3 regions of the Bradyrhizobium lablabi genome follow, and region 2 is predicted to be linked to each of the others. Evidence: predicted binding sites of a transcription regulator. Region 2 holds the regulator's gene; each other region holds the start of a gene.
What was found. Region 2 encodes LexA, which represses DNA repair genes until DNA is damaged. Its sites were predicted from a motif close to TGTTCNNNNTGTGTTCNG; they were not measured.
Positions count from the first base shown of each region.

Region 1: dinB (DNA polymerase IV) is a predicted target of LexA. The motif match lies at 6,018-6,035, and genes of this name have one in related genera.
Region 3: dinB (DNA polymerase IV) is a predicted target of LexA. The motif match lies at 8,686-8,703, and genes of this name have one in related genera.

Region 1 is NZ_LT670844.1:1,894,985-1,905,122, forward strand. It holds gene B5526_RS08890 (ABC transporter ATP-binding protein) at 1-689, opposite strand, end outside; gene B5526_RS08895 (ABC transporter permease) at 686-1,600, opposite strand; gene B5526_RS08900 (ABC transporter permease) at 1,597-2,553, opposite strand; gene B5526_RS08905 (ABC transporter substrate-binding protein) at 2,565-4,169, opposite strand; gene dinB (DNA polymerase IV) at 4,729-5,976, opposite strand; gene B5526_RS08915 (adenylate/guanylate cyclase domain-containing protein) at 6,235-7,434, opposite strand; gene B5526_RS37500 (hypothetical protein) at 7,905-8,279, shown strand; gene B5526_RS08920 (DUF3696 domain-containing protein) at 8,780-10,138, shown strand, end outside.
Region 2 is NZ_LT670844.1:7,635,526-7,645,663, forward strand. It holds gene B5526_RS35795 (DUF5938 domain-containing protein) at 1-248, shown strand, start outside; gene B5526_RS35800 (AMP-binding protein) at 308-1,846, shown strand; gene B5526_RS35805 (hypothetical protein) at 1,946-2,281, opposite strand; gene B5526_RS35810 (hypothetical protein) at 2,337-2,534, opposite strand; gene B5526_RS35815 (ComEC/Rec2 family competence protein) at 2,801-5,077, shown strand; gene lexA (transcriptional repressor LexA) at 5,209-5,916, opposite strand; gene B5526_RS35825 (molybdopterin molybdotransferase MoeA) at 6,129-7,340, opposite strand; gene B5526_RS35830 (HAD family hydrolase) at 7,352-7,981, opposite strand; gene B5526_RS35835 (alpha-hydroxy acid oxidase) at 8,018-9,145, opposite strand; gene B5526_RS35840 (alpha/beta fold hydrolase) at 9,507-10,138, shown strand, end outside.
Region 3 is NZ_LT670844.1:5,984,981-5,995,118, forward strand. It holds gene B5526_RS27905 (ABC transporter substrate-binding protein) at 1-1,078, shown strand, start outside; gene B5526_RS27910 (ABC transporter ATP-binding protein) at 1,084-2,175, shown strand; gene B5526_RS27915 (ABC transporter permease) at 2,177-3,064, shown strand; gene B5526_RS27920 (ABC transporter permease) at 3,061-3,840, shown strand; gene B5526_RS27925 (DUF1330 domain-containing protein) at 4,494-4,877, opposite strand; gene B5526_RS27930 (Bug family tripartite tricarboxylate transporter substrate binding protein) at 5,614-6,588, shown strand; gene B5526_RS37990 (hypothetical protein) at 6,784-6,924, opposite strand; gene B5526_RS27935 (adenylate/guanylate cyclase domain-containing protein) at 7,287-8,486, shown strand; gene dinB (DNA polymerase IV) at 8,745-9,992, shown strand.

The DNA of each region.
Region 1 (10,138 bases), 2.2 Mb from region 2:
TCGTGGCTGATGAACAGGTAGGTCAGGTTCAGTGTGCGCTTGAGCTGCCTCAGCAGGTTGAGCACCTGGGCCTCGACCGACTTGTCCAGCGCGGAGACGGCTTCGTCCAGGATCACCATGCGCGGCCCGACCGCGAGCGCGCGGGCGATGTTGACGCGCTGCTTCTGCCCGCCGGAAAGCTCGTGCGGGTAGCGCGGGCCGAACAGATCCGGCCGCAGACCCACCTTGACCAGGATCTCGTGTGCGATCCGGCGCGCCTCCGTCTTGGTGCGGCCGTTCACCATCGGGCCGAAGGCGACAGAATCCTGCACCGGCATGCGCGGGTTCAGCGAGGAGTAACTGTCCTGGAACACCATCTGCACTTGACGGCGCAGATCGCCGACGTTGACGCCGCCGGTCTCGCCCACGGCGTCGCCGTCGAACACCAGTTCGCCCGAGTCCGGTACCACCAGATGCAGCAGCAGCCGCGCCAGCGTTGACTTGCCGCAGCCGGACTCCCCGACCACGCCCAGGGTTTCACCCTTGAACAGGGTGAACGACACGCCATCCACGGCGCGCACCACGGCGCCCTTGCCCGCACCCTTCACCCGGAAATAGCGCTGCAGCTCGCGCGCGATCAGCATCGGCTGAGCGGCGCCGCCGCGATCCCTGGGATCTACATAGGGCTGCACCTCCACGGCGGCGCTCATCCACGCACATCCATCGCGCCGCGCACGCCGTCGCTGACGAGATTAAAGCAAATAGAGGTAATGAAGATCGCGATACCTGGCAGTGCGCAGCCCAGCGGGTCGACGTAGAGCGATTGGCGCAGGGTAGAGAGCATCAGGCCCCAGTCCGGCTCGGGCGGCTGCACGCCCAGGCCCAGGAAGGACAGGCCCGAAGCGAGCAGGATGCTGACGCTGACGAGGCTGGAGGCATAGATGAACACCGGTCCCAGCACGTTGCCCAGGACGTGGTAGCGTATGATGGTCAGCGTACCCGCGCCGCTGGCGCGGGCGGCCTCGATGTAGTCCAGGTTCTTCACCTGCGCGGTCGCCGTCTCCGCCACGCGGCACATGGCGGGGGTGAACACCAGGCTCAAGGCGATGATGCCATTGATCATGCCGCCGCCCATGGCGCCGGAGATCGCGACCGCCAGCAGGATGGACGGAAAGGCGTAGAAGACGTCCATGGTGCGCATGATGGCGGTATTGGCCAGACGCCCGGCGAAGCCGCCGATCACGCCCAGCGTGCCGCCGACCAGCGTTGCGATCAAAACCGGCGCCAGGCCCATCACCAGCGAGATCCGGCCGCCATGGATCAGCCGGCTCATCATGTCCCGGCCCAACTCGTCGGTGCCCCAGGGATGGCCGCGCCAGCCGAACGGCTTGAGCCGGCCGACAATACTCTGCTGGTACGGGTCGAACGGCGCGATCAGCGGGGCCGCGATCGCCACGATCACGATCGCCAGCACCACGACGCCGAAGGCGAGCGTCACCCAGTCATAGCGCAGCCGGTGCAGCACCGACAGCCAATAGCCGCCCACCCGAATCGCGGGCGCGCCGTCGACCTCGGAATCCGCCGGGATCGCGCCCTGCGCCACCACCGCTCTCTCGTTCATGCTCGGCGGATCCTCGGGTCCAGCACCGCTTGCAACAGGTCCACGACCAGGTTGGTGGCGACGAAGATCAGCGAGAGCGCGAGGATCGTGCCCTGCAGCACGGGGATGTCGCGGTTGATGATCGCCTTGAACAGCAGGAAGCCGCTGCCGGGCCAGGTGAACACCGTCTCCACCAGAATGGAGCCGCCCATCAGATAGCCGAATTGCAGCCCCATCACCGCCAGCACCTGTGGCGAAGCATTCTTGAGCACATGCCGGATCACCGCGCCCTCGCCCAGCCCCATGGCACGCAGCGTGGTGACGAAATCCTGGCTCCGGACCTCCGCCACGGCCGCGCGCGTGGTGCGTGCGATGATGCCGATCGGGATCATCGCCAGCGTGATCACTGGCAGCACCAGGAATTGCGCGTCGCTCCAGTGCCATAGCGTGAAGGCGGCCGAGCCGGACTGCCCCATCCCGCTGGCGGGCAGCACCATGTATTCGACCGCGAAGATGATCACGAGTACCAGCCCCAGCCAGTAGTTCGGCAGGCTGACGCCGATCACCGCCGCGCCCGTCACGATGCGGTCCGTGGCCCGCCCGGGGAAGCAGCCGGCCAGCGCTCCCATGCCATAGCCCACGATGAACGAGAGCGGCGCGGCGAACAGCGCCAGCATCGCCGTATTGCCGAGCGCGCCAAACACCTCCAGCGTGACCGCGCGCTGGCTGGCGATCGACCGGCCGAAGTCACCGTGCAGAACGTGCCACAGCCAGATCGCGTATTGCACCGGGATCGGCCGGTCGAAGCCATAGGCGTGCTTGACGATCGCGATGGTCTCGGCCGTCGCGTCCGGCGGCAGCACCGTCTGCAACGGGTCGCCCGGCGCCAGATACACCAGGGAAAAGCATACGACGCTGACGCCGAGCGCGATCGGGATCGCGAATAGCACGCGGCGGATGACGTAGCCGAGCATGCCCGCTCCTTTTAAGGATCGACCGTGATCGGCGCCAGGTCCTGGAACCAGTTCTGCGCCTGCACGAAGCCATGCACTTTCGGCGACAGCGCGCGCGGGTTGAGGTCGTGCACGACGAAGATCATCAGCGCCTGCTCGGATTCGTATTCGTGCAGCCTGGTCAGCAGCGCCAGCCGCTGCTCAGGTTCGAACTCCTCGAAGATCTGCTTGACCAGCGCGTCCGCTTCCGGCGTGCCGAAATGACCCCAATTGCTGCCGGCGGGCGACCAGTAGGCTGTGGCAACCGGTTTGACAATGGCGCTCACCGGATCCAGCAGGCCGCGAGAGGCGTTCATTCCGTCGACGTTCGGGTATTTCGGTACGCCCGAGCGGGCGACATCCAGCAGCGCGTTCCAATCCATGACATTGAGCGTGACCTCGAACCCGGCGTCTTCCAGTTGCTGCTTGACCAGCTCGTTCATGGGCAGCGACTGCATCTGCCCGGAGCCGGAAGTGGAGATGGCCAGCGTAACCTTGCAGGGCAGGCAGTTTGCGTCCTTCAGCAGGGCGCGCGCCTTCGCCTTGTCAAATTTGTAGATCACCGGATGGCCGTAATACGGCAGGGTCGGCGGCACCTCGGCATATTCGGGTGTCGCCATGCCGCCGACAAGGTCCACCACGTCGTCGCGGTTGATGGCGTAATTCGCCGCCTGGCGCACGCGAAGGTCCGTGAAGGGACCGCGGGTGAAGTTCAGAACGTACGGCCAGTTGTGCGGATAGGCGTTGGAGACGATCTGCATCGCGGCGCGCTTCAGCACGGGGATTGCATCCGGCGCCGGCGCTTCGATAAAATTCACCTGGTCGGAGAGCAGCGCCGCGGTGCGGGTCGCGGCCTCCGGCATCGGCAGCAGCACCAGCCGGTCCTGCTTCGGCACGCGCGCCTTGTCCCAGTAATCGTTGTTCGGCACCAGCTCCATGCGTTCATGTGCGGTCATGCTGGCGAAGCGATAGGGGCCGGTGCCGGAGGGCTGATTGGCGTAGGCAGTCCAGTCATAGTGCAGCGCCTCCGCCCGGCAGCGGCTGATCATCAGCACGTAGGACATGTCATACGGAAACAGCGATTCGACGAATTTCGTGGTGATGGCGACGCTATGGTCGTCAATCTTCTCGATGTTGTCGAAGTTCGTCAGGTAGGCGCGGGACAGGGCAAATTGCTGCGTGAAAAACTGCGGCGCCTTGGGGTCGCTGATGCGCTGGAAGTTCCAGACGACGTCGTCGGCCGTGAAGTCGCAGCCATCATGCCACTTCACGCCCTGTCGCAGGGTGAAGATCCAGCGCTTGTGGTTGGCCGGATCGACATGCCACTCGGTCGCGAGGCCAGGCTTGATGTCCGACGCCCTGTCGCTCTTAGACAGATCCCAGTTAATCAAGGCGTCGTACAGATTCCAGCCGACGAATCGAAAGCCTTCAAAGCCTTGGTCTGGATTGCCCGTCGTGACCGGCAGATCGCCCGCGGTCATCGCCACCTTCAAGACGCCGGCTGCCCGGGCCGACGGCGTGGGGGCGACCAACCCTCCAGCAATGAGGCCGGCTATTGCGCCGCACCACGAGAGCACCTTGAGGGCAGAACACGTCATCGTGCCTCCGTTGTCGCAGCTAGCGCCGCTAGGAAGGATATCGCGCTGCAACGCAACATAGTCGGAGGTATATTTCGTTAGCAAGCAACACTAATTTGCTTTTCTTGATCAATGTTTGTGCACTTGTCAGGTATTGCGCGATATTGACAGCCCGCCAAAGGCGGGCTGTTTCTTTCCGGTACCGGAAACGCGTGGTTGCGGGGAGGCACAACCATCTCAAATTGCTATTTGAGGCAGCGTAGTGAACGGATGGATTGGTTGGCCGATCCGGGCAATCCGAGAACCAAAGTTGCAAACACCAGCAACGAACTGTGGCTGTTTGTGGAGGTGGCCGGCGGGTCGGGATCGTCCTGCGCCCCCCTACGTCCCGAACGCAGTGAACATTTTCTAAGTTATTGATTTTTCTTGTCGTGCCAGGTGTTTCCGCCACGTTTGTTCACGGTCGTTTCACCCAATTCGTTGCGATTTCGTTGCGGCGTTCTCAGGGAGAACGATGGTCGCTGCGGCCCGGTTTGTCTCAGAAGCGCGTACCCTTGGACGCACGATGTACTGGTGACGGTCACAGGTCCTTTTCGGCGAGTTTGCGAAACTCGTCGGGAACGGAAGGAGAGGTGCCCAGCGCCACCGATCCATATCCGATAGCATCCCATCCGAAGCGATCGCGGATCCTATCGACGGCATGGTCGGCCGCCCAACGTGCCATGCCTTTTTTGGTGCCGGGGCGGCGTGCTTCATCTGTAAGCCCAAGCGGGAGTTCCAACTCCACATCCCAGTGCTCCTCGAGATGCGACACAGAAATCGCCAGGAGCGAGATGGTTTTCTCGTGAGGGTGATCCGCGAGGAGTGCGCGCACCAGCTCCTCGGCGAGCTCGGCAAGGATCACGGTCGCTGAGATTGGTGCATCAAGCGTTGCCGAGCGGGTGACTGAGTTCAGGTTGGCGAAGCGAACGCGGACCGTCACGGTTCGCCCAGGCCTGGACTTGGCCCGGAGCCGGCTGCCGATTCGGTCTGCAAGGTGAAGCAGGGTGGGTCGAAAAACTCGCTCTTCGGCAGGTTTCCTGCCAAGCGCCGACTGCGCTCCTGCCGATCGAGCCCGGCGGTGAGTCTTGATTTCTCGTGGATCACGATTCCACGCCAGCGCAGCGAGTTTCGCCCCTGCCGCGGAACCAAGCACCTGCTTGAGCGAGCATCCCGGTGTCTTTGCCAGCTGCCCGATAGTTAGCACGCCGATCTCGGCCAGCCGTGCCCTTGTGGCCGGACCCACTCCCCACATCAGTTCGACGGGCAGGTGGTGAAGGAATTTCAGCTCAGTGTCGGGATCGACAACCACGAGCCCGTCGGGCTTGGCCACTTGCGAAGCAATTTTTGCCAGATGCTTGGTGCGCGCTACACCGACTGAGATCGGAAGGCCAAGCTCCGCCCGCACTCGTTGGCGGATTGCCCTTGCAATTTCGGCAGGCGGACCGAAGAGATGGGTGCAGCCCGCGACGTCGGCAAAGGCCTCGTCGATGGAAATCCGCTCGACGAGGGGTGTGAAATCGCCGATCACTTTGATGGCGGCGTCGCCCAGCCGTTGGTATTCCTTGAAATGCCCGCTGACAAAGGTGAGTTGCGGACAGAGTTCGCACGCTTGCCGTCCCGGCATGCCGCCGCGAACCCCGAAGGCCCTGGCTTCGTAAGAAGCAGCAAGCACAACCCCACCACCGACGGCAATGGGTCTGCCACGCAACGAAGGGTCAAGCAGCTGCTCTACGGAGGCATAGAAGGCATCCAGGTCCGCATGGAGGATGGTGGCTGTCGTTGCCATCCCAACCGTTCGCCCATGACGTTTCGAGGAGGTCTCGCAGAGAGAACATAATGGGAACAACAACGACGAGTGTCAAGCGATCGGTGAAGATCGCGCAGACACCAGTCCTGACAGAAAGCCGTGGCTCTACCTGTCTTTGAGAGTCTGAGCTTTTGTTGCGAGGACTAGCAACCACCGAGACCGACATTCGCTCATAGTGGCCGTTTGACGAGTTCGCGCCGCTTGGGGGCGGCTCGGCACCTGACGATAGATCGGCATTCAGCCGTGATACGCAAACAGCTCGATTGGGTCGTTGAAGCCGCGCACCGGATATTCGCCGACGCGTTCAAGATCGAAATCGCTTTCGACGAAGTCGGCGAACGCGCGGGACAGCAGCACCGTTCTCCCCAATTGTTTGGTGAGGGTTTCGAGACGCGAAGCCATGTTGACGGCCGGACCGATGACGGTGAAGTCGAGCCGAGTGCGCGACCCGATATTGCCGTACATGACGTCTCCGACGTGGACGCCGATGCCGTAATTCAGCGGCGCACGACCGGTTTCGCTGTTCTTTTCGTTCAGGGCAACCATGGCCTGACGGGCTTCGGCCACGGCATGCAGTAGATTTGCGCAGGCCGACGGCTGGCTGAGCGGAAAAATGGCGAGCAGACCGTCGCCGATGAATTTCAGTATTTCCCCGCCATGTCGCGCAATCGGCTCCGACATCGCGTCGAAATAGCCGTTTAGAAGATCAATCACGTCATCGCGCGGCCAGTTGTCGGAGATCCGGGTGAAATCACGCAGATCGCAGATCATGATGGCGGCGCGTACCGTCGTCCCGCTTCCGCGCCTGGTGGCGCCGGCCAGAATGAGTTCGCCGGCATGCGACCCGACATAGGTTTCGAGCAGTGTTCGCGCCAGCCGGTTCTTGATACGGATTTCGCTGACCAGCGCGAGAACCGGCAACAGTTTCAACAGGCCGGCGATATGCGCGTCGTCGAAACCTCCGGGCCGGTCGGTTGCAAAGGTCACGATATGCCGCTTGCCGAGCGTATGGTACAGCGGCCACGCCACATAGTCGGTCAGGCCTTTCGCCCGCATCTCGTCATAGATGGCGTGCTTGCGGCCCAGCGAGGGATCGCGTTCGAGATTCTCGCGCACCTCGGTGGCACCGTCATGGATTTCGTTGGCGGGACTATCGATGTATTCGGATCGCTCCCTGACATCGTAGTCGACTCTCGCAATCTCGGCTTCGCGCAACCCGTCGGCCCACATAATCCGGGCGCCAAGCCATTGCGGATGGTTGATCAGAACATGAAGCGACGCCCGCTTGACGGGAATGCCCGCTCGCTGGAGTCGGACACACAGTTCTGCGAAAATATTGTCAATGAAGCGCTCATCGCGCGTGTCGTTTATCAGCCAGTGCACAACGTCGCTGTCAGAATGCGCGGTGACCGGATCGATGCTTTGCGGCGCGTTCATATCTTGCTCCTGAGCAGTGACCTGGATCGACGGTACAGGATATGTCGTGTCCCCGCTCGACGGCGTCAACGGAGTCCGCCGCAATCTGTTTGCGCGCATCGGGTTGTCGGTGGGTTGCCGCGTGTCCGGCGCAAGAGGACGCAGCGGTAGCGCCACGCCCTCCCTTTCAACCCATAACTCGCCTTTGGCAATTCGAACGGCTTTCAGTCAAACATGGGCCGTTATTCGAGCCGTGCCCTCCGAAGGCAAAGGTCACACGTTCGAATCGTGTCGGGTGCGCCAGCAAAATCAGCCATTTTTTGATTTTTGAGTGAATCCGACTTTGGTCCGGGTAAGCATTGGGTAAGCAGCGGCAACGAGTTCGAGGCGCTGAAAGTCAGAACGCGGCTACAGCGTCTAAAAGACGTGGCGTTCCCAATTCCCCTCAACGACTCCAGTCGGCCAGCGTGCCGCCAAGGAAGACCGGAAGGTTGAGAAGCCCACACCTGCTCGCGCTCGGAAACGTGGATGATAGATGTCCAAAAATTGGCGGGCTGACCGATCAGGAGTTGATCGTTCATGCCATCCGTGAGGTGACGCTGATTGCCTGGGCGGCAATCGAGCCGGGAGACAGGCGCTATCTCGTCACCAGGCTACTGGCGGTGCTTGACCGGGGCGATGGGGTGTTGCCAGGAATCGGCTGGAGAGCAATACGTCATGCGACCGCTGCCGGTGGATTGGGACTGATGTTTCTCGCGCAAGGTCACAACGAACTCAGGTCGTCCGGCACGTCGCCGAACTTCTTGATCACTTTGGCATCGCTGAAATTGCCGGTGGCAGGATCAGCGGTGCGACTGAAGCCCTGATCGTTGGGTTGCAAGCGGCGCAACGATTCGCAAGGGGTTCAGGTTGTCCGCGACTGCCCAGATGGGCGTGGCGTAGCGCGGCAGGTGCCGGTCTAACCTCAATACCTGAAAGGGCCGCCAAAGCTGGGGGGATAAACGTCCCGCAGGTTTGGCCGTAGCCATGGCGGACGACGCGAATACCCTGATCATCGCAAATACCGCTCGTTTGTTGGCAGATGCAAAGCTGCTGGCCGATCACGCCCGCTTCGCGAGGCACTTGCTGTGCTCGGTGTGGAAGAGATCGGGAAGGTGAACCTCTACACGTATTAAGCGTGTAACACGCCCTTACACAGCTTGCGCGCTCGTCTGGCTTGCGCTTCAATGGCATAATGAGGGGCGGAGAAGTACTAATCCTTTTGGGGATCACGGCCTCAGGAGCCTATGCTGTGGGCCGTCAGGGCGCGCCCACAGGCGAACCGCCTGTTGTCGCTATGGCACCTACGACCGGAAGTTGACAGGCAATGTTACGAAAATGGTCGCTAACGAATTTCAAGTCATTCGCAGGCAAGACCGAAATTGACTTAGCGCCGATAACTGTGCTGGCAGGAGCCAACAGCAGTGGCAAAAGCACTATTATCCAGAGCTTGCTCCTTCTGAAGCAGACTCTTCAATATGTGCCGGCGACGCGCGCGCTCGGTCTGAACGGACCGCTGCTCAAACTTGGAAAGTTTGACGATATCAAAAACATCAGCAGCAATTCTGATACCATCGAGTTTGGCTGGGAAGTTGATGAACTGATGCGCTACCGGTCCCCAAATGCTGCCGCGACATTCTACTCGCACCACCCCGCGCGACTGGACTCTGCTGAATTCGCAATTGCTTTTGGACTCGAGCCGGAAGTTGGCAAGACCGACGGAGCGGCAGTCCCGCGAATGACTTCTAATTTGCGCCAACTTCAACCAGCACTGCTCGCAATGAAAGTGACCGCGAATTACTCAATGTTTCGCGAGGGAAAGGACATCAATGCGGCGGCGTCTCTTGCACTTGAACGAGATAGCAAGCATTTGTCTTCGGCGGCACTCCCATATCGTGTTACCTACACCGATCCGGCTAGCAAAACGGAGTTGTTGCAACAGAGACCTGAAAGTAAGTTGATTGGAGCGAGTCTCCGTCACTTTTTTCCAAACCAGGTAGGCGTTTCATTCAACAAGTTGAAAGACTTTGCTAGGAAGCTCGCTCAGGCAATCTCCACCGGAGCGCCGGAGCGTTATTTTTACGACCCCGAGTTTCGTGGCACAGCGATAAGTGAGCAGATAGTAGCTCGATTGGTTGCGATCCTCACGGAGGTGTCCTCCGGACTAACCGTTGGAATCGACAATCTTGCGCGCGATCGATTTCTACGTCGTCTCCACGAAAAACTGCCTCCAAAGGAAATGCCCGCAATAGAGTTTGTGGAGCGCATACAGGATTTGATGCGAAGCGATCCGAGATTCCGTCAAGTATTGATAACCAGCATCGCTGATAGGCAAGAGGAAATCGAAACAGCAATCATCAGCCTAGCAATTCTACCTCTAGAGCCTGGTTACGACCTCGGACTTCCGCGCATGATCTCATTGGCGGCGGAACAAGTGACTACGTTTTTTCAAAATTCGGTAAGATATTTGGGGCCGTTGAGGGACGAACCTAGGCCGGTCTACCCGCTCGAGGCATTGGTCAATCTGACTGACGTCGGTTATCGCGGCGAGCATACTGCCGCCGTCCTCGATCTGCACAAAGCGCGGCCGGTTACGTATATTCCCAGCAGATGCACGAACGACTTGGTCGATGCCCAACGAGATTCGGTTTCTTTGCACGAAGCTGTAGTCGATTGGCTGTCTTAT
Region 2 (10,138 bases):
TCAATACCTCGATCGACTCCGTCTATGCGTCGGGACCGCTTGGTCGCGCCCATTGCGTGATCCACGGAAATTGCAACTACAAGCAGACCGGAATGCTGCAGGCCTACGCCGCATTCTCGCTGCTGCAGGCTGCTCCCAAGAAGGTTGGCTTTGCCTCCGCCTGTCAGGCGTTCGGGCATCGGGAACTGCTGGGCCAGTTGCGAAGCTTCGGACTGGTGATGAACCCAATTCTGACGGTTCACAATTGATGCAACCGGTGGCGCGTACGACCGCGCCACCCGCCTTCTTTCCGGGAGGGAGGTAGTCCGTGCGGCTTGTCGACTATTTGGATAAGGGCGCGTCGCTTGGTGCTGATGCGCCATGTCTGACCATGGACGGAAAGGACCTGAGCTATGGTGACGTGCAGCGCCTTAGCTATCGGATCGCACGCGGGCTCGCCAATTCCGGCACTAGCCCCGGGGAGAAAGTCGCGATCCTGTCCGGCAACGATCCGACCGCCTTTGCCTGCGTATTCGGCATTTCGCGCGCCGGAGCTGTCTGGTGTCCGATCAATCCACGCAACGAGGCGGCAGAAAACCAGTTCATTCTCGATGCGTCCGATTGCAGCCTGTTGCTGTTTCACAGCGGCTTCGCGCCGATGGTCGACAAATTAAGGTCTCATCTGCCGAAGCTGCGCAAGCTCGTATGTCTCGACACCGAGATATCTTTCGCGCCGTCGTTCGAGCGTTGGCTTGCCGATGTCGACGGCCAGCCCTTTCAGCTCGATCCCGTTGATGATCTTGCGCTCATACCCGGCACCGGCGGAACGACCGGCAAACCCAAAGGCGTGATGCTCTCGGGACGCAACATCGAAACGATGACTGCGCTGACCCTGATGGGCTATCCGTTCAAGGGGCGCCCGACCTATCTGGCGCTGGCGCCGCTGCCGCATGCTGCCGGTGTGCTGTGCTTTCCCATCATGGCGCTCGGAGGCAGGGTGGTTATCATGCATCATCCAGACATCGGCGAATTCCTCGATCTGATCGCACGCTACCGGGTCACGCACACGTTCCTTCCGCCAACCGTCATCTACATGCTGCTGGATCATCCGAAGCTCGAAGGCGCTGATCTCGGCTCGCTGCAATGCTTCTGGTACGGCGCGGCCCCGATTTCGGTGGTGCGCCTGACCGAGGCGCTGGAAAAGATCGGCCCGATGGCACAGCTCTTTGGGCAGACCGAAGCACCGATGATGATCTCGATGATGCCGCCTGAGGACCATTACAATGCCGACGGTTCGATCGCGACTGAACGTTTGTCGTCGGCGGGCCGTGTCGGGCCGCTGGTTCGGGTCGGCATCATGGATGGCGAGGGCAATCTGATGCCGGCCGGAGAACGCGGCGAAATCGTCGTTCGTGGGTCGCTGGTGATGGATGGGTACTACAAGAACGCCGAAGCAACGGCGGAGGCCTCCGTGCACGGCTGGCATCATACGGGTGATATCGGATACCTGGACGCGGACAATTTTCTTTACATCGTCGATCGCGCAAAAGACATGATCATTACCGGCGGCTTCAACGTCTATTCCGTCGAGGTTGAGAACGCCCTTCAGGCCCACGAAACCATTCAGGATTGTGCCGTCATCGGTTTGCCGGACGAGAAGTGGGGCGAACGCGTTGTCGCCGTGGTGCAGCCGAGAGCAGGACGCACCGTCGATGTCGCCGCGGTATCGGCCTTCGTGAAGCAGCGGGTCGGGAGCGTCAAAACGCCCAAGCAGATTGAAGTCTGGGATGACCTTCCGCGTTCCAAAGTAGGCAAGGTGCTGAAATCCGAGATCCGCGCCAGGATGCTGGCGAACGGGAAGACATGACGACGGATCAGCAAGTACTCGTCGCAGGGGTCGGCATGACCCGCACCAGCAAGATTGGAAAATGGCTCATCGAGCAAGCAGCAATCACGAGTACGCCACCTAAAAGCAGTACCCGTAAAGCCCGCACACATAGGGCAGCCGGACGGCGTATCCTACGTAAGGCCCGCCGTAATACGGGCCGGGGTAATACCACGACCACGACGAACCGTAATTATAGATGCCGCGATTCCACGGCGGGTTCGGAAGCAGATTGTACGGGATGATCGGAGCCACATATTCGCGTGCGCGATAAGCCTCGACGCGGGCCTCGACACGAACTTCCGAAGGCTCCGCGAAAATCGCTCCCAGCCGGCTCTGGGTCGGAAGATCGGCGGCGCTTGCGGTCATCGCGGTGACGGCGGTAGCGAAGACGGACAGCATGATCCGGCGCGACATTTGCGAAGACCCCCGATTGATTCGGAAATCCTAGTCGCGCGGCCGTTAGGAATGGTTAACGCGGCAAGTCCGACTTCGGCTTCGCCAGTCCGAGGCCCGCCACTTGCTCGCGGACGGCTTGTTCCGAGAGCTTTTGCCTCGCCTTCTCTTCGATCAGGAGATTGATCAGCGCCAGCCGTTTTGGCCCGTCGACGGCTTCCGCCAGCAGCCTGTGATAACGATCGTAATCGAATCCCGCTTCCGTTTTGCCCATAGCCCCTGTCCCCAAGGCTTGATCCAGCAACCTATTTCAAGAACTTAATTCCAAGAACCTAATTCCAAGAATTCGATTCCAAGAATTCGATTTCAAGGTCTTGGTTAAAAGGCAAATTCCACCCGTTGTGATTGTCTCGCAACCGGCATCAAGGGCACAAGGCCCCGGACGCGGCTTTCCCCTGGTTTCTGCATCCGTTCCGCTATCGGGCGCTTGATGCCGTGCGGTAGCATCGTGCTCCCGGGTCAGTTGCAGGGTGTAGCCGGATGGCAGAGCGGGGCGGGGCCAGGACGCGCGGGGTTGCAGGAACCTGGCCGCCGCGCGGAATCGCGCCCGCGGCCGGCATCGCGCCTTCGGGTTTTGCCATCTGGCCGTCGTTTGCCGCGCGCCTGCGCGAATGGATCGCGGCCGAGGCGGGGGCCGGCCGGCTGTTGCCCTGGGTTCCCATCGCTTTCGGCACGGGAATCGCGTTCTATTTCACCGCCGATCATGAGCCGGTGGCCTGGGTCACCGCCGCTGCCGCAATCGGGCTTTGCCTCGCCGCGTACCTCGCGCGGCGGAAGAAGCTGTTTGCCGCTGCCGTGATGATCGCCGCGATGTCAGCGGGCTTTGCGGCGGCGACGTGGAAAACCGCGCGCATCGCCCATGGCGTGCTGGCGCGGCCGATGTTTGGCGTGTCGCTGTCGGGTTTTGTCGAGACCCGCGACATCCGCGAGCGCACCGACCGTTTTGTGTTGCGCGTCACGCAGATGGAAAGTCAGCGTTCGCAGATGAAGCTCGAGCGGGTTCGCCTCTCGGTGCGCAAGGGCACCGCGCCCGAGGTCGGCAGTTTTGTGGAGTTGAAGGCGCGGCTGCAGCCGCCGCTCTCCCCATTACGGCCGGGCAGCTACGATTTCGGCCGCGACATGTACTTTCAAGGCATCGGCGCGTCCGGTTTTGTCACGGGTGCGATCAAGACCGTTGAGCCGCCCGTGAGCGGCGGGCTGGCGCTGCGCTATGCCGCGTTCATGCAGGGCTTGCGCGATGCGATCGATGCGCGGATCCGGACCACGCTCGATGGCGACAAGCGCGCCATTGCGACCGCGCTTCTGACCGGCCGCCGCGACGCCATCACCACGCCGGTCAATGATGCGATGTTCATCTCAGGACTTGGTCACGTCCTCTCGATCTCCGGCTATCACATGGCGGTGGTCGCGGGCGTGGTGTTCTTCGCGATCCGTGCGCTGCTGGCGCTGATCCCGGCTTTGACCACGGGCTTTCCGATCAAGAAATGGGCCGCCGCCGCAGCACTCGCCGCGGCGGCGTTTTATCTGTTGCTGTCGGGTGCTGAGGTCGCCACGCAACGCTCGTTCTTCATGACGGCGGTGGTGCTCATCGCGGTCATGGTCGACCGCCGCGCGGTGACATTCCGCACGCTCGCGGTCGCCGCGATGATCGTGCTGGCGCTTGCGCCGGAGGCGCTGGTGCATCCGAGCTTTCAGATGTCTTTTGCGGCAACGCTCGGCCTCGTGGCGCTGGTGCAAATCGGCATGCCGCGTTTGTTTGCCTCGCCCGACAATTCGGCGACGGCAAAAGTGGCGCTATGGGGCGGCCGCGAGATCATGACGCTGGCGCTGGCCTCGCTGGTGGCGGGGTTTGCGACCACGCCCTATGCCGCCTTTCATTTCCACCGCGTCACGCCCTATGGCGTGCTCGCCAATCTCGCGGCGATGCCGGTAGTTTCAGCCGTGGTGATGCCGGCGGGCATGCTTGGCCTGCTCGCGATGCCGTTCGGCCTCGACGGTGTGTTCTGGTGGCTGATGGGCGTCGGCATCGACTGGATGATCGTGGTGACGGAGTGGGTCGCTCGCCTGCCGGGCGCGATCGGCCGCATGGCGGCGTTCGGGACCGGGCCCATGATCGCGGCGAGCGCGGGGATCATCCTGCTCGGGCTGTTGCGGACGCCGCTGCGCTGGTCGGGTGCGGCCGTGCTGGTGCTCGCCACGGTGTGGGCGCTCGCCGTGCCGCAGCCGGATATCCTGATTTCCGGCGACGGCCACAATGTCGGCGTCCGCGGCAAAGACGGCCGGCTGCATCTGATGCGGACCGGAAAGGACACGTTCTTAATGAAGGAATGGCTCGCCGCCGATGCCGACGAGCGGCAGCCTGTCGATGCTTCCCTGGCAGAGGGCGTCTCCTGCGATGATTCAGGCTGCGTGGCGCAGCTCGCCGATGGCGGTTTTGTCGCGCTGTCGCTCAAGCCCGAGGGGCTCGCCGACGACTGCGCCCGCGCTACGCTCTTGGTGGCCGCGCGGCAAACGCCGCCGGCGTGCGCGTCCCTCGTGATCGACCGCGATCGCTTGCAGCGACAAGGCACCATCGCGCTCCGACGGACCGGAGCCGGATTTGCGGTCGAGGCGGTGAGGCCGAAGGGTTATGACCGGCCGTGGTCGCCCGCGGTCGCAGGCGATAGCGAGACCGAGGCGGCGCTCGTTCGTCCCGCGGCTGTGCCGAAGGCCGTGGACGCGACGCCGGCGGAGGCCGATCAGCAGGGGGAGGAGTGAGGTGGACACGTCTCTTCTCCTCATCCTGAGGAGCGGCCTCTTGGCCGCGTCTCGAAGGATTAGGCCCGCACTGGGGCCTCATGGTTCGAGACGGCGCAAGGGCGCCTCCTCACCATGAGGAGAGAGGAAGTTCAATACTTCCGATAAAGCCCGATCAGCTTGCCCTGAATCTTGACCCGGTTGGGCGGCAGGATGCGGACCTCATAGGAGGTGTTGGCGGGCTCGAGCGCGATCGAGGCGCCGCGGCGGCGGAAGCGTTTTAGGGTGGCTTCCTCGTCGTCGATCAGCGCCACCACGATGTCACCGGTCTCGGCCGTCTCGTTGCGCTGGATCAGCGCCATGTCGCCGTCGAGGATGCCGGCATCGACCATGGAATCGCCGCGCACTTCGAGCGCGTAATGCTCGCCGGAGCCGAGCATGTCCGGCGGCACGCTGATGGTGTGGCTTCTGGTCTGCAGCGCCTCGATCGGCGTACCGGCGGCGATCCGGCCCATCACGGGGACCGCGACCGGACGGCTGCCATCATCATCCGCGCCGACGCTCGAAGAGCGCACCTTGCCGAGCGTGCCTTCGATGACCGAGGGCGTAAAGCCGCGGCGGCTGTTGCCGTTACCGGCGGCCGAAAGCTCCGGCAGCTTGATGACCTCGATGGCGCGGGCGCGGTTAGGCAGGCGGCGGATAAAGCCGCGTTCTTCCAGCGCGGTGATCAGGCGATGGATGCCGGACTTCGAGCGCAGATCGAGCGCGTCCTTCATCTCGTCAAAGGAAGGCGGGACGCCTGATTCCTTCAGGCGTTCGCTGATGAATCGCAGGAGTTCATATTGTTTGCGCGTGAGCATCTCGAGCGTTCCTCAGTTTGATCATGTTGATTGATTCCGAGACGTCTCTAGGAAAGACCCTTGGCGAAACACGAAGGGGAGCCAGCTCCCATTTGTAGACACCAAGACTCGAAACAAATCATGAACGGACACTATATGTTCCATATGTGTTCCGCAACCACTTAATTAATCGTCAACGAGGCAGCTTTTGTCGGAACCGCGGCCCTGAGACGTCAGTCCGGAAGCCGCAGGATGTCGCAAGCCGAGCCCGCTTTAGCTGCGGGCGCAAACGGCGGACGTATCACAAGTGCCCGTGCCGCAGCGAGATTCGCAAGCAGCGAAGAATCCTGATGGTTGACCGGCGTGGCGATCAGTTTGCCGTCGTCGCGCACCTCAAGCCGTGCGCGCAGATAGTCTTCGCGCTGGTCGTTGGCGACGACGTCGCGTCCGAGCAACGCGGTTTCTCGCGCGTGGTGGATGTCGGCGCGGCCCGACAATGTGCGAATCAGCGGCACCAGGAACAGGAACGCGCAGACATAGGACGAGACGGGATTGCCGGGCAGGCCGATCACCCGCATCGCGCCGAGTCGTCCGTGCATCATCGGCTTGCCCGGCCGCATCGCGATCCGCCAGAAGGCCATCGTGACGCCTTCGGCCTCCAGCGACCGCTTGACGAGGTCGTGGTCGCCGACCGACGCGCCGCCGGTGGTGATGAGAATGTCGGCGCCAGCCTCGCGGGCGCGGCGGATGCCTTGCGTGGTGGCCTCCACGGTATCGGCGGCAATGCCGAGGTCGACGGTCTCGGCACCCTCGGCGCGCGCCAGCGCCCGCAGTGCATAGCCGTTGGAATAGACGATCTGGCCCGGGCCGGGGGTCTGGCCCGGCATCACCAGTTCATCTCCGGTCGCGAGCAGGGCGACCTTCGGCCGGCGGCGCACGGCGAGGGTCGGGTAGTTCATGCCGGCGGCGAGCGAGAGATCGCGGTCGGCGAGACGCGTCCCCTTGGCCAGCAGCACATCGCCCTTTTTGAAGTCGATGCCGGCGGGGCGGATATGCCGTCCAGCGACCGCGGCTTCCGTGATCGTGATGCCGCCATCCTCGGCGACCGTATCTTCCTGGATCACGACGGCATCGGCGCCGTCGGGGATCACGCCGCCGGTGAAAATCCGCACCGCCTCTCCCTTACCGACCGTTCTTTCGAACGGCCGGCCGGCCGCGACCTCGCCGGTGACCTTGAGCCGCGCGGCGACCGCAGACGCATCGGCCGACCTCACCGCATAGCCGTCCATCGCCGACATCGCCTGCGGCGGCTGGGTGCGCAGCGCCGCGACGTCGCGCGCGAGCACGCGATGATGGGCCGCGTCGAGCGCGACCATTTCCTCAAGGAGCGGCTCGGCGCCCGCGAGCACCGCCGCTAGCGCCTCAGTGACCGGCATCAATGCCACGGTATCACTCCCTAAATCCCAAGCGCGGCCAGCGCCCGGGCGACGTCATCGGACGACGTCACCTGAACCGCCGTCAAGCCCCGCGCCCGCGCCCCTTCGACGTTCTCGGCGAGATCATCGAAGAACAGGATGCGCGAGGCAGGAACGCCGATCGCGTTGACCACATGATCATAGGCCGCCGCATCCGGTTTCCGAAGCCCGATCGTGGATGACAAGAATATTTTACGGAAATGGCCGAGCAGGCCGGCGTATTTTACCGAGAAATATTCGACATGGGCATTGTTGGTATTGGAGAACACGTAGAGCGGCAGGTGTTTTGCCGCGCGCGCCAAAAGCGGTGCGATGCCGGGCATTTCGCCGGCAAAGATCGCGTTCCAGCCTTCCAGGAACTCCGCATCCGACAGTTTTATGCCGAGTGCTGCGCGCAAGGTTTCAAAATAGGCGGCGTCGCTGATCTTGCCGACCTCATGACGCCGATAGGCCTCGGCCCGAACGAAGCGTTTGACGATATCCTCAGGTTCGCAGCCGGCATGACCGGCCCAGCAGCTAATCGCCTTGCCGAAATCGATATCGAGCACGACGCGGCCGAGATCGAACAACAGCGCGTCGGCGGAGCCGGGAGAGAGTGGGGGGTGGGTCATTGGCGGTCGCATACAGAAAAGGAAGCGTATTGGCCGTCAATACCGATACGGCTCGATCTCCAGCAACGGAAACGCGCTGAACACGCTCGGCAAATTGGTCGGGCTCGCCGCGTGCAGATAGGATTTGTCGAGCTCGGCGAACGAGGTGAGGCCGAGTAGCCCGAGGCACCGGATCACTTCGTCCTCGAGCAATTCTAGCATCCGCACGATCCCGGCTTCGCCCTTGGCCGCGAGCGCCCAGCATTGCAGGCGCCCGATGCCGACGAGGTCGGCGCCGGAGGCGATCGCTTTCACGATATCGGTGCCGCGGCAGAACGAGCCGTCGACCATGATCTTCGCGCGACCGGCGACGGCGGCCACGACCTCGGGCAGCACCTGCATGGCGCCGCGACCGTGATCGAGCTGGCGGCCGCCGTGGTTGGAGACGTAGATCCAGTCGACGCCGTGATCGAGCGCGATCGCGGCATCCTCTGCCGTGGCGATGCCCTTGATCACCAGCGGTATCTTGAATTTGTCTTTTATCAATTTCACCGTGCGCCACTCGAGTCCCTTTTGAAAATCGCCACCGGTGGCGCGGACGCGGCTGGCGCGGACATAGCGTTTGGCGATGTCGCGCTCACGCCGGCTGTAATGGGCGGTATCGACGGTGAGACAGAACGCGGAATAGCCGCATGCGGTCGCGCGGTTGACGCAATCTTCGACATAGGCGTCGCCGCCGCGGACATAGAGCTGATACATTCTCAGAGCATCCGGCGCGGCCTCGGCGGTCTTCTCCAGGCCGGGCTCGGAGACCGAACTCAGCATATGGGCCGCGCCGAAGCTGCCGACCCCGCGCGCGACGCTCGCAGCCGCCCCGGGATCGAATAATTCGAGGGCGCCGACCGGCGCCAGCACCACCGGCAAGCGCAATTTGCGGCCGAACAATTCGACCGACGGATCGACCTTGGTGACATTGCGCAAGACCCGCGGCCGGAACGCGATCTCGTCGAGCGCCATGCGGTTGCGCCGCATCGTGGTCTCGGTCTCGGCGGCGCCGACGATATAGTCCCAGCAATTCTGGTTGAGGTTGGCGCGCGCCTTGCGCACGAATTCGTGTAGGTTCTGGAACTCTTCGCCGCTGGCGCCGAGCTCGACCGCCGGTGGGATGCGGGTCGCTTCGTTCATCAAATCCTCCCCTTCGAATGCCTTGCCTTTGTCATCGCCTATCGCGTCCTGCGCTTCCGCGCCATCCCGAAATTTGCCATGGCAGGTATCGGCGGGGCGGGAGCCCACCACCCATGTCGTCCCGGCCTTGAGCCGGGACCCATCGGTTTCAGTTGTTAGAAAGCCGTCTGGCCCCAGCGCTACATTGAGGAGCCGCGGCGCCGCGATGAGCGCAATTGCGCTCACGCTGGGGTCCCGGCTCAAGCCCGGGACGGCACCGGAGCTATTGCAGCGCCCACATGCTGTCACCGTAATTCTGATATAGTCAGCAGCGTCACGTGCAATTCGACGACGACGAATATCAGCAATCGGCGAGGGCATCATGAATTTTGTCACCGTTAAGAACGGGCCGATCGATCTCAACGTGGCCATCGAAGGTCGCGGCCCCTTGATCCTCTGCGTTCATGGCTTTCCCGAACTCTGGTATTCGTGGCGCCACCAGATCGCTCATTTTTCAGAGCTTGGATACCAGGTGGCGGCGCTCGACGTGCGCGGCTATGGCGGTAGCTCCAAGCCGCGCGAGATCGCGGCATATTCAATTCGCAATCTGGCGTCGGATGTTGCGGCCGCGATCGATCAACTCGGTGGTGGAACGGCCATCCTCTTCGGCCACGATTGGGGCGCGCCAATTGTGTGGAATACGGCACTCCTCCACCCAGGCAAAGTGAGAGCAGTCGCAGGGTTAAGTGTTCCATACGTTCCGAGGGGAGCCGCGCCGTTTATCGAAATGGCCAAGGCCTTGTACAAGGACCGCTTTTTCTATCAGCTCTATTTCCAGAAAGAGGGGGTGGCCGAAGCGGAGTTTGAGGCCGACATCCCCACCGGCTTGCGAAAGGCTTATTTTGCTCTCTCAGGCGCGGCGCCCCTCAATAAGTGGCTCGAACATAAGCCTACTGACGCGAAGCTATTGGATGGATTGATCGATCCTCAACCGTTTCCCGATTGGCTCAGCGA
Region 3 (10,138 bases), 1.7 Mb from region 2:
CCGCACCGCCGTCGGCCTGCTGAGCGCAGCCGTTGCCGCGCCATTCATCCGCTCGAGCCATGCCGAGACGGCTTGGCCGGAGCAGACGATGATTCCCGACATCTTGAAGGGCAGCGGCGAGGTCCGTATCGCGGGCTTCGGCGGCACGATGCAGGAGACACAGCAAAAGGCCTACTTCGAGCCCTTCGAGAAGATCTCCGGCATCAAGGTGCGTGCGTTTCCCGGCTCGAACCCGACCACGATCAAGGCCATGGTCGAGACCGGCAACGTCGAATGGGACATGGCCCAGCTCAGCCGCGGCTCGATCATGAACCTGCAAAAGCACGGCGAGTACTTCGAGAAGATCGACTACTCTCTGGTAGACGACGGAGTGGGCCCTGCGTACCGGTTCGAATACGGCGTCGAGATGCTGGTGTGGGCGCAGGTGATGGCCTATCGGACCGACGCCTTCAAGGGCGCCGCGCCCAAAGGCTGGGCGGACTTCTGGAACACCAAGACGTTTCCTGGCGACCGGGCCATGATCGGCACTGGCGCCGGCAACTGGCCCGAGCTGGAATTTGCGCTGATGGCGGCCGGCGTGCCGGCCGACAAGCTCTATCCCCTCGATATCGACAAGGCTTTCGCGAGCTACGACGAGATCAAGAAGGCTGTCGTCAAATGGTGGGACACCGGCGCCGTGCCGATCCAGCTCCTGACAGACCGTGAGGTCGCCATGACAACCGTCTGGAATGGCCGCATAGCAGCGCTGCAGGCGGCGGGCGTTCCGGCTGCCATAAGCTGGGATCAGGGGCTGATGAAGCGCGACGCCTGGGGCATCGTCAAGGGCGCCAAGAACGCAGTGAATGCCATGAAGTTCGCCGCATACTCGACCATGGCGATCCCGCAGGCACGCGTCTCTTTCGGAATTCCGTACGGCTCGGTCAACAGTAAATCGAACCAATACATTCCGCCCGAACGGCTTGCCGTCCTGCCGAGCGCCCCCGACATCAAAACTCAGCTCGTGAGCTACAATTACGATTGGTGGATCGAGAATCGCGACACGGTCGTCGGCCGCTTCAACAAATGGCTGCTGACCTAATGGTGATGAACGCAGCTGGCCGCGGCGCGTCGGTATCGCTCAACGACCTGGAAAAGAGCTACGATCGCGCGGCCGCGGTGGCCGGGGTTTCGCTCGACATCGATTCGGGCGAATTCCTGACGCTGCTTGGACCGAGCGGGTCGGGCAAGACGACGACCTTGATGATGATCGCGGGCTTCGAGACGCCGACCCGCGGCGACATCGCCATCGACGGGAAGTCGGTCGTCGCGATGCCGCCGTATCGCCGCAACATCGGCATGGTATTCCAGAACTACGCTCTGTTTCCTCATCTCACCGCGGCTGACAATATCGGATTCCCGCTGAAACAGCGGGGCGTCGGCCAGGCAGAGCGGGCAAAGCTAGTCAGCGAGGCGCTTGAGCTGGTGCACTTGCCAGGCTATGATGAGCGCTATCCGCGCCAACTTTCCGGTGGCCAGCAACAGCGTGTCGCATTTGCACGCGCTATCGTGTTCAAGCCGCGCCTCCTCCTGATGGACGAGCCTCTAGGGGCGCTCGACAAGCAGCTCCGCGAGAACCTACAGCTTGAGATGCGCCGCCTTCATGCCGATCTCGGCATCACATTCATCTACGTGACGCACGACCAGGAAGAAGCCCTCATCATGTCCGACCGCATCGCCGTCATGAACGAGGGGTTGATTGCTCAGGTCGGGCGGCCCGAAGATCTCTACGACCGACCGAGCAGCCGCTTCGTTGCCGCCTTCCTTGGCGAGTCGAATTTCCTGCCGGCCATAGTGCGCGGCATCGAACACGATGTCGTTGTGGTGGAGTGCGAAGGCGCGATCATCCGCGCCCTGTCTCCCAGTCCGCCCGCCACGGGCGAGAAGGTCACGCTCACGACGCGTCCGGAGCGTATCCGCTTCGCCGACGGCGCCTGGAGTTCGACTGCGCTGCAGAACCGCCTCAGCGTCACCGTGACCGAGGCGCTCTTTGCGGGCGAACGCTGCCGCTACATGCTTCAGGCGAGCGACGGTACCGCCATGGTGCTGAAGGAGCCGTCGAGTGCGGCGATCCGCCGTCGCGCGGTCGGCGAGCGGGCAGAGATCGCGTGGTCGGTCGCGGATACGATCCTTGTCTGAGATGGTCGAAGTCCGATCAATCGGACCGGCCGCCACGCGGCAAGTCGGCGTGCGGCGGTCGTGGCAGCCGTCCGTGCCACTGCTGCTTGCGGTACCGCTTCTGCTCTTCATGTTGGCGTTCTACGTAGTGCCGGTGCTGTCGATGTTGATGCGCAGCGTCAACGATCCGGCCTGGACGCTGTCGCATTATGCATCCCTGACAGGCGACACAGTCTTCCTGAAGGTCCTCTCGAACACGCTCTACACCTCGTTGATCGTCACCCTGGGGGCCCTGGTACTGGGTTATCCCGTAGCCCTCTCGCTGGTGCGCGCGCCGCGTTTCGCGCCGGTGATCCTGATCCTGATCCTGCTGCCGTTCTGGACCAGCGTGCTGGTCCGCAGCTACGCCTGGATGGTGCTGATGGGCCGGCATGGCCTCATCAATGAGGCGCTGCTCGCGGTGAACATGATCGACCGGCCGTTGCGCATCCTAAACACGCCGCTGGCGACGCGGATCGCGATGATTCACATCCTACTGCCTTACATGGTTCTGCCGATCGCCAATGCGCTTCGGCAGATCGATCCGTCGTTGGCGCGTGCGTCATCCGGGCTTGGCGCCACGCCGGGGGCGACCTTTCGACAGATAACCCTGCCGCTCTCCATGCCGGGCGTCGCTGCCGGAGTGCTGCTAGTATTCGTGCTGGCCCTCGGCTTCTACATCACGCCGGCCATGCTCGGCGGCCCGCGCGAGATCACGCTGTCGATGCTGATCGCCCAACAGGTCGATCAGCTCAACTGGGCATATGCTGCTACCCTGTCGGCGGTGCTGCTCGCGACAACGCTCGCCATCATCGCGGCCATCTATCGCCTGCCTGGCGTCGGCAACGCGCTCCGAATGAGTGCACGATGACGGTCGCCCGCCTGCTGCTCGCGACAGTGGTCGGGTTGATCCTTCTGTTCCTCGCCTTGCCCATCGTCGTCGTGATGGTGGTCTCGTTCTCTTCGGCGACCTACCTCACCTTTCCGCCGTCAGCCTTCGGTATGCGTTGGTACACTGCTTATTTCACCAGCGACGATTGGCTGCGCCCCACCTGGCTCAGTCTCTGGGTCGCGGCGTGCGTGGTCGTGCTTGCGACGTTCCTCGGCACGCTGGCGGCCATTGGCATCGGCCGCCTGCCCAGAGCGCTGCGCGTGCTGGCCTCTGCTCTCATCGTGTCGCCTTTGATCGTGCCGGTGATCGTCGCGGCGATCGGCATCTACTACGCCTTCGCCCGCTACGGCCTGGTCGGCACGCCGGTTGGCCTGATCCTCGCCCACACTTGCCTTGCGGTGCCCTTCGTGTTCATCAGCGTGAGCGCCAGCCTGGCGGGCATCGACCCCCGCCTGGAGCAGGCCGCCCTTAGCCTCGGCGCCACACCCAGCGGCACTTTTTTCCAGATCACATTGCCGCTTATTCGACCGGGCGTTCTGGCGGGCGCCCTGTTCTCCTTCGTCACGTCGTTCGATGAACTGATCGTTGCGCTGTTCATGTCCGGCTCGGGCGCAGTCACACTGCCGCGCCGCATGTGGGACGATGTGCTCTATCAGATCGAGCCAACCATCGCCGCGGTCTCGACCCTAACCATCGTGGTGACGGTTGTGTTGATGGGCTGCGCCCATCTCCTGCGAAAGCGAGCGCCCACCTGACCCTGGCCAAGCCGAGACGCCGCGGTTATAGTTGACCGTACGGGAATTTCCTTGGACGCCAAAGTCGTTCAATTTCTGTTTGGGCGATCGTCATAAAGGGCCTTGCCAATTAATGAAGCCATTTTTCCCAACGATTGCCTAGCCTCTTGATTTTGTTGCTTTCCCTGGCTTCCCTAGGAAGTCCCACCTTGATCCGACGACGCCTTCAGAAACCGTCGAATCACCTCAAATGATCACCATCAGCGAGTGTCGGTATCGGTGGTCGCGCCTCCCCCAGCTTTCTTCGGGTGCCTCGGAAACGATCGCCGCGTCATCTCTCGTAGCTCTGAAAGTCCGATTTGGCCTTTGGCAACTGGCCGCCGCTAGTCCGATCCATCTTGACGTGAAATCCGAACTCCTTACCCGCGGCTGGCGCGCCGTTGGCAACAAAGGGCCAGAGAAACAGTCCACGCCGCGAACATGACCGGTGACCAAATCATTTAGCAGAACCGGAAACTCGATAGCTTGCGGAAGCGGCGCCGTCGCGAACAACGCGGTGCCGGCGGCAGCCTATATGTGCTGCAGCGTCGCGAGATTTTCGGAGCTTCACCAGTGGTGCGCGTTTTGTAATATTGCGTCGGCCCTGCAGACGGTGACACTCCGCCACCTTCGACTTACGGACTCACGCCCTCGATAGCCATGTCGCGAAACTTGGCGTACTGCTCACCCTTCTTGTGAGCCGCCTGCCACTCAGGGTTATTCCACCATTTCTGCAGCTGGTCCATGTTCTCGAACTGAACGATGACCAGGCGTCCCCTCGGCGGTTCACCGGAGAGCGAAACGGGCTTGCCACGCGCGAGGAAGCGTCCGCCAGCCTCTGCGGTAGTCTTCTCGGCGACGGGCGCGACCACTTTCATGTAGTTGTCTTGATCGTTGACCTCATTATCGGCGACGACATACGCCGGCGGCCTCTTCTGTGCATCAACCGTGTGAACGCCGAATGCTCCGATGGCAATGCCGGCCAGCAATGCCGATGCTGTTGCCCACGCTGTTTTCATCGATCTCCTCCCTTGGATTACGGCGAGACCTGTGCGCTCCCAGCTGTTCCATGATACCAAAACGGGCCGTTGAGTTCGAGTCAAATCTCGCAACTCGGTGCTGCCGCGATCTTTAAGCCACCCAGCAAACCACCACCCCGCTTCAGGCATGACAAAGTCCCGGTTGCATCCTCATTTTCGGTCCGCGACATCGAGACCTTCACGATAGACCGCAATCATTCCACCTTCGTTCGGACTATCTCCGTCACTGACTTCGTAAACTTTGAGATCAACACGCCGCTGCTGCCCAGGGCTGCAGCTTTCGAAAGCGTGACGCTCTTATGTGTCCTTCACTCTTATGAGTCCCACGACAAGGTCCGAAATGGGTACATGGACCGGCCTCGGTTGTCTCAATACAGGTAGTCGAGCCAAGTCCCGTTCAGATAGTCGCAGCGAAGCTTACACGCATCTGGCGCATGGTTCTTTTCTACGAAGATTATTGTTAAGCGGGATCCCGTGGGCGACTAATGAGGTCTCGATTAAGCGGACATTCGTGAGCGACCGCTTTTGGCGCAAAGCGGACATCGACCAAATATCCGATTCTTCGGGTCTATGGTCCCGCTCACTGGTGCCGCGGCTGCTGACAGCCGATCGCGGTCTGGGCCGCCTTGCAGGCGCTGCTCGCCGGTGCCACACTTGGCGTCAAGTCCGACGGCAAAGACCGGGCAAACGGGCATGCGGGACGATAGAGGGAACGATGAAGCTCGCCGCGAACCTGTTCGCCGCCCTGCTTGTGCTGCTCGCGGCGCAGCCGGCATCGGCGCAATCCAGTTATCCGAACCGGCCGGTGAAAATCTTGGTCGGCTTCACACCCGGCACGGCTCCCGACCTTGCGGCGCGCATTCTTGCGGACCGGTTTTCGGAAGTCTGGGGTACGCCGTTCGTGGTCGAGAATATTCCCGGCGCCGGCAGCAACATCGCCACCGAACGCGTCGCCAAGGCGGCCGCGGACGGCTACACGTTGCTAATGGGCGGCAACCCGGCGCTGGTCATCAATCCGAGCTTGTATGAAACACTGCCATTCGACCCGCTAAAGGACTTCGAACCGATCTCGCAGGTATTCATCGCGGCGAACGTGCTCGCCGTTCCGCCCGATCTGCCGGTCAAGACCGTGGCCGAACTGGTGGCGCTCGCCAAAGCGGAGCCCGGCAAGCTTTCCTATGGCCATGCCGGCGTGGGCACGTCGCAGCATCTGGGCGCCGAATTGTTCAAATACATGGCGCATGTCGATATTGCACCAGTGCCCTATCGCGGCACCACGGCGTTAATGCCGGACCTGCTCGCCAACCGAATCAACATGTCGTTCGCCAATATTGTGAACGTGGTGCCGCTCGCGCGCGAAGGGAAATTGCGCGCGCTGGCCATCACCTCGATCAAGCGCTCGGCCCTGGCGCCCGACCTGCCGACCATGGCGGAATCCGGATTCCCTGGCTTCGAGGCCGTGCCGTGGTTCGGCCTGCTCGCGCCGACCGGCACGCCGAAGGATGTTCTGGATAAATTGCACGGCGAAACCGTCAAGGCCCTGGCGATGCCGGAGGTGCGCAAGAAGTTCGACGAACTTGGCCTCGAGCCGGTCGGCAACACGCCGGCTGAGTTTACCGCGATCATCAAGAAAGAAACGCCCGAGTGGGCAAAAGTCATCAAGGATGCCGGCATCAAGCTCGGCAACTAGCTCGGCCTTCCAGGCCCAACACTTTGGAAGATTGTCGACGCGTCGCAATTTGTCGCCTGCCCTGCCGAGGGCAAAACGGACTTTTCAGGAGAGCTGTTTCTGGCGCAAAGCGGCCGTTCGTGCGCAAACAGCATCCCGTGACTAAGGAATAAGTAGAGAATCTATCAGTTTGGAATCAGGCTCGGGGAGGGGCGCTTAGCCGTTCACAGTGGGAAGCCGCGACATCAATGCTTCGGTGGCGCGTGCGAACATCGGGGCGTTCGTCGCAGCCGCTTTCATCCCCTCCGAGCCGAACGCCGCCGTAGCGTCGGCCCACTGCCGCAGATTCTGCGCCATGGCTGGATTATTTTTGGTGAGTTTGTGGTGAGTTTTACTTTAACCGACTTCAGGGGCATTTGACTAAGTAATTGATTTTATGGCGCACCCGACACGATTCGAACGTGTGACCTTTGCCTTCGGAGGGCACGGCTCGAATAACGGCCCATGTTTGACTGAAAGCCGTTCGAATTGCCAAAGGCGAGTTATGGGTTGAAAGGGAGGGCGTGGCGCTACCGCTGCGTCCTCTTGCGCCGGACACGCGGCAACCCACCGACAACCCGATGCGCGCAAACAGATTGCGGCGGACTCCGTTGACGCCGTCGAGCGGGGACACGACATATCCTGTACCGTCGATCCAGGTCACTGCTCAGGAGCAAGATATGAACGCGCCGCCAAGCATCGATCCGGTCACCGCGCATTCTGACAGCGACGTTGTGCACTGGCTGATAAACGACACGCGCGATGAGCGCTTCATTGACAATATTTTCGCAGAACTGTGTGTCCGACTCCAGCGAGCGGGCATTCCCGTCAAGCGGGCGTCGCTTCATGTTCTGATCAACCATCCGCAATGGCTTGGCGCCCGGATTATGTGGGCCGACGGGTTGCGCGAAGCCGAGATTGCGAGAGTCGACTACGATGTCAGGGAGCGATCCGAATACATCGATAGTCCCGCCAACGAAATCCATGACGGTGCCACCGAGGTGCGCGAGAATCTCGAACGCGATCCCTCGCTGGGCCGCAAGCACGCCATCTATGACGAGATGCGGGCGAAAGGCCTGACCGACTATGTGGCGTGGCCGCTGTACCATACGCTCGGCAAGCGGCATATCGTGACCTTTGCAACCGACCGGCCCGGAGGTTTCGACGACGCGCATATCGCCGGCCTGTTGAAACTGTTGCCGGTTCTCGCGCTGGTCAGCGAAATCCGTATCAAGAACCGGCTGGCGCGAACACTGCTCGAAACCTATGTCGGGTCGCATGCCGGCGAACTCATTCTGGCCGGCGCCACCAGGCGCGGAAGCGGGACGACGGTACGCGCCGCCATCATGATCTGCGATCTGCGTGATTTCACCCGGATCTCCGACAACTGGCCGCGCGATGACGTGATTGATCTTCTAAACGGCTATTTCGACGCGATGTCGGAGCCGATTGCGCGACATGGCGGGGAAATACTGAAATTCATCGGCGACGGTCTGCTCGCCATTTTTCCGCTCAGCCAGCCGTCGGCCTGCGCAAATCTACTGCATGCCGTGGCCGAAGCCCGTCAGGCCATGGTTGCCCTGAACGAAAAGAACAGCGAAACCGGTCGTGCGCCGCTGAATTACGGCATCGGCGTCCACGTCGGAGACGTCATGTACGGCAATATCGGGTCGCGCACTCGGCTCGACTTCACCGTCATCGGTCCGGCCGTCAACATGGCTTCGCGTCTCGAAACCCTCACCAAACAATTGGGGAGAACGGTGCTGCTGTCCCGCGCGTTCGCCGACTTCGTCGAAAGCGATTTCGATCTTGAACGCGTCGGCGAATATCCGGTGCGCGGCTTCAACGACCCAATCGAGCTGTTTGCGTATCACGGCTGAATGCCGATCTATCGTCAGGTGCCGAGCCGCCCCCAAGCGGCGCGAACTCGTCAAACGGCCACTATGAGCGAATGTCGGTCTCGGTGGTTGCTAGTCCTCGCAACAAAAGCTCAGACTCTCAAAGACAGGTAGAGCCACGGCTTTCTGTCAGGACTGGTGTCTGCGCGATCTTCACCGATCGCTTGACACTCGTCGTTGTTGTTCCCATTATGTTCTCTCTGCGAGACCTCCTCGAAACGTCATGGGCGAACGGTTGGGATGGCAACGACAGCCACCATCCTCCATGCGGACCTGGATGCCTTCTATGCCTCCGTAGAGCAGCTGCTTGACCCTTCGTTGCGTGGCAGACCCATTGCCGTCGGTGGTGGGGTTGTGCTTGCTGCTTCTTACGAAGCCAGGGCCTTCGGGGTTCGCGGCGGCATGCCGGGACGGCAAGCGTGCGAACTCTGTCCGCAACTCACCTTTGTCAGCGGGCATTTCAAGGAATACCAACGGCTGGGCGACGCCGCCATCAAAGTGATCGGCGATTTCACACCCCTCGTCGAGCGGATTTCCATCGACGAGGCCTTTGCCGACGTCGCGGGCTGCACCCATCTCTTCGGTCCGCCTGCCGAAATTGCAAGGGCAATCCGCCAACGAGTGCGGGCGGAGCTTGGCCTTCCGATCTCAGTCGGTGTAGCGCGCACCAAGCATCTGGCAAAAATTGCTTCGCAAGTGGCCAAGCCCGACGGGCTCGTGGTTGTCGATCCCGACACTGAGCTGAAATTCCTTCACCACCTGCCCGTCGAACTGATGTGGGGAGTGGGTCCGGCCACAAGGGCACGGCTGGCCGAGATCGGCGTGCTAACTATCGGGCAGCTGGCAAAGACACCGGGATGCTCGCTCAAGCAGGTGCTTGGTTCCGCGGCAGGGGCGAAACTCGCTGCGCTGGCGTGGAATCGTGATCCACGAGAAATCAAGACTCACCGCCGGGCTCGATCGGCAGGAGCGCAGTCGGCGCTTGGCAGGAAACCTGCCGAAGAGCGAGTTTTTCGACCCACCCTGCTTCACCTTGCAGACCGAATCGGCAGCCGGCTCCGGGCCAAGTCCAGGCCTGGGCGAACCGTGACGGTCCGCGTTCGCTTCGCCAACCTGAACTCAGTCACCCGCTCGGCAACGCTTGATGCACCAATCTCAGCGACCGTGATCCTTGCCGAGCTCGCCGAGGAGCTGGTGCGCGCACTCCTCGCGGATCACCCTCACGAGAAAACCATCTCGCTCCTGGCGATTTCTGTGTCGCATCTCGAGGAGCACTGGGATGTGGAGTTGGAACTCCCGCTTGGGCTTACAGATGAAGCACGCCGCCCCGGCACCAAAAAAGGCATGGCACGTTGGGCGGCCGACCATGCCGTCGATAGGATCCGCGATCGCTTCGGATGGGATGCTATCGGATATGGATCGGTGGCGCTGGGCACCTCTCCTTCCGTTCCCGACGAGTTTCGCAAACTCGCCGAAAAGGACCTGTGACCGTCACCAGTACATCGTGCGTCCAAGGGTACGCGCTTCTGAGACAAACCGGGCCGCAGCGACCATCGTTCTCCCTGAGAACGCCGCAACGAAATCGCAACGAATTGGGTGAAACGACCGTGAACAAACGTGGCGGAAACACCTGG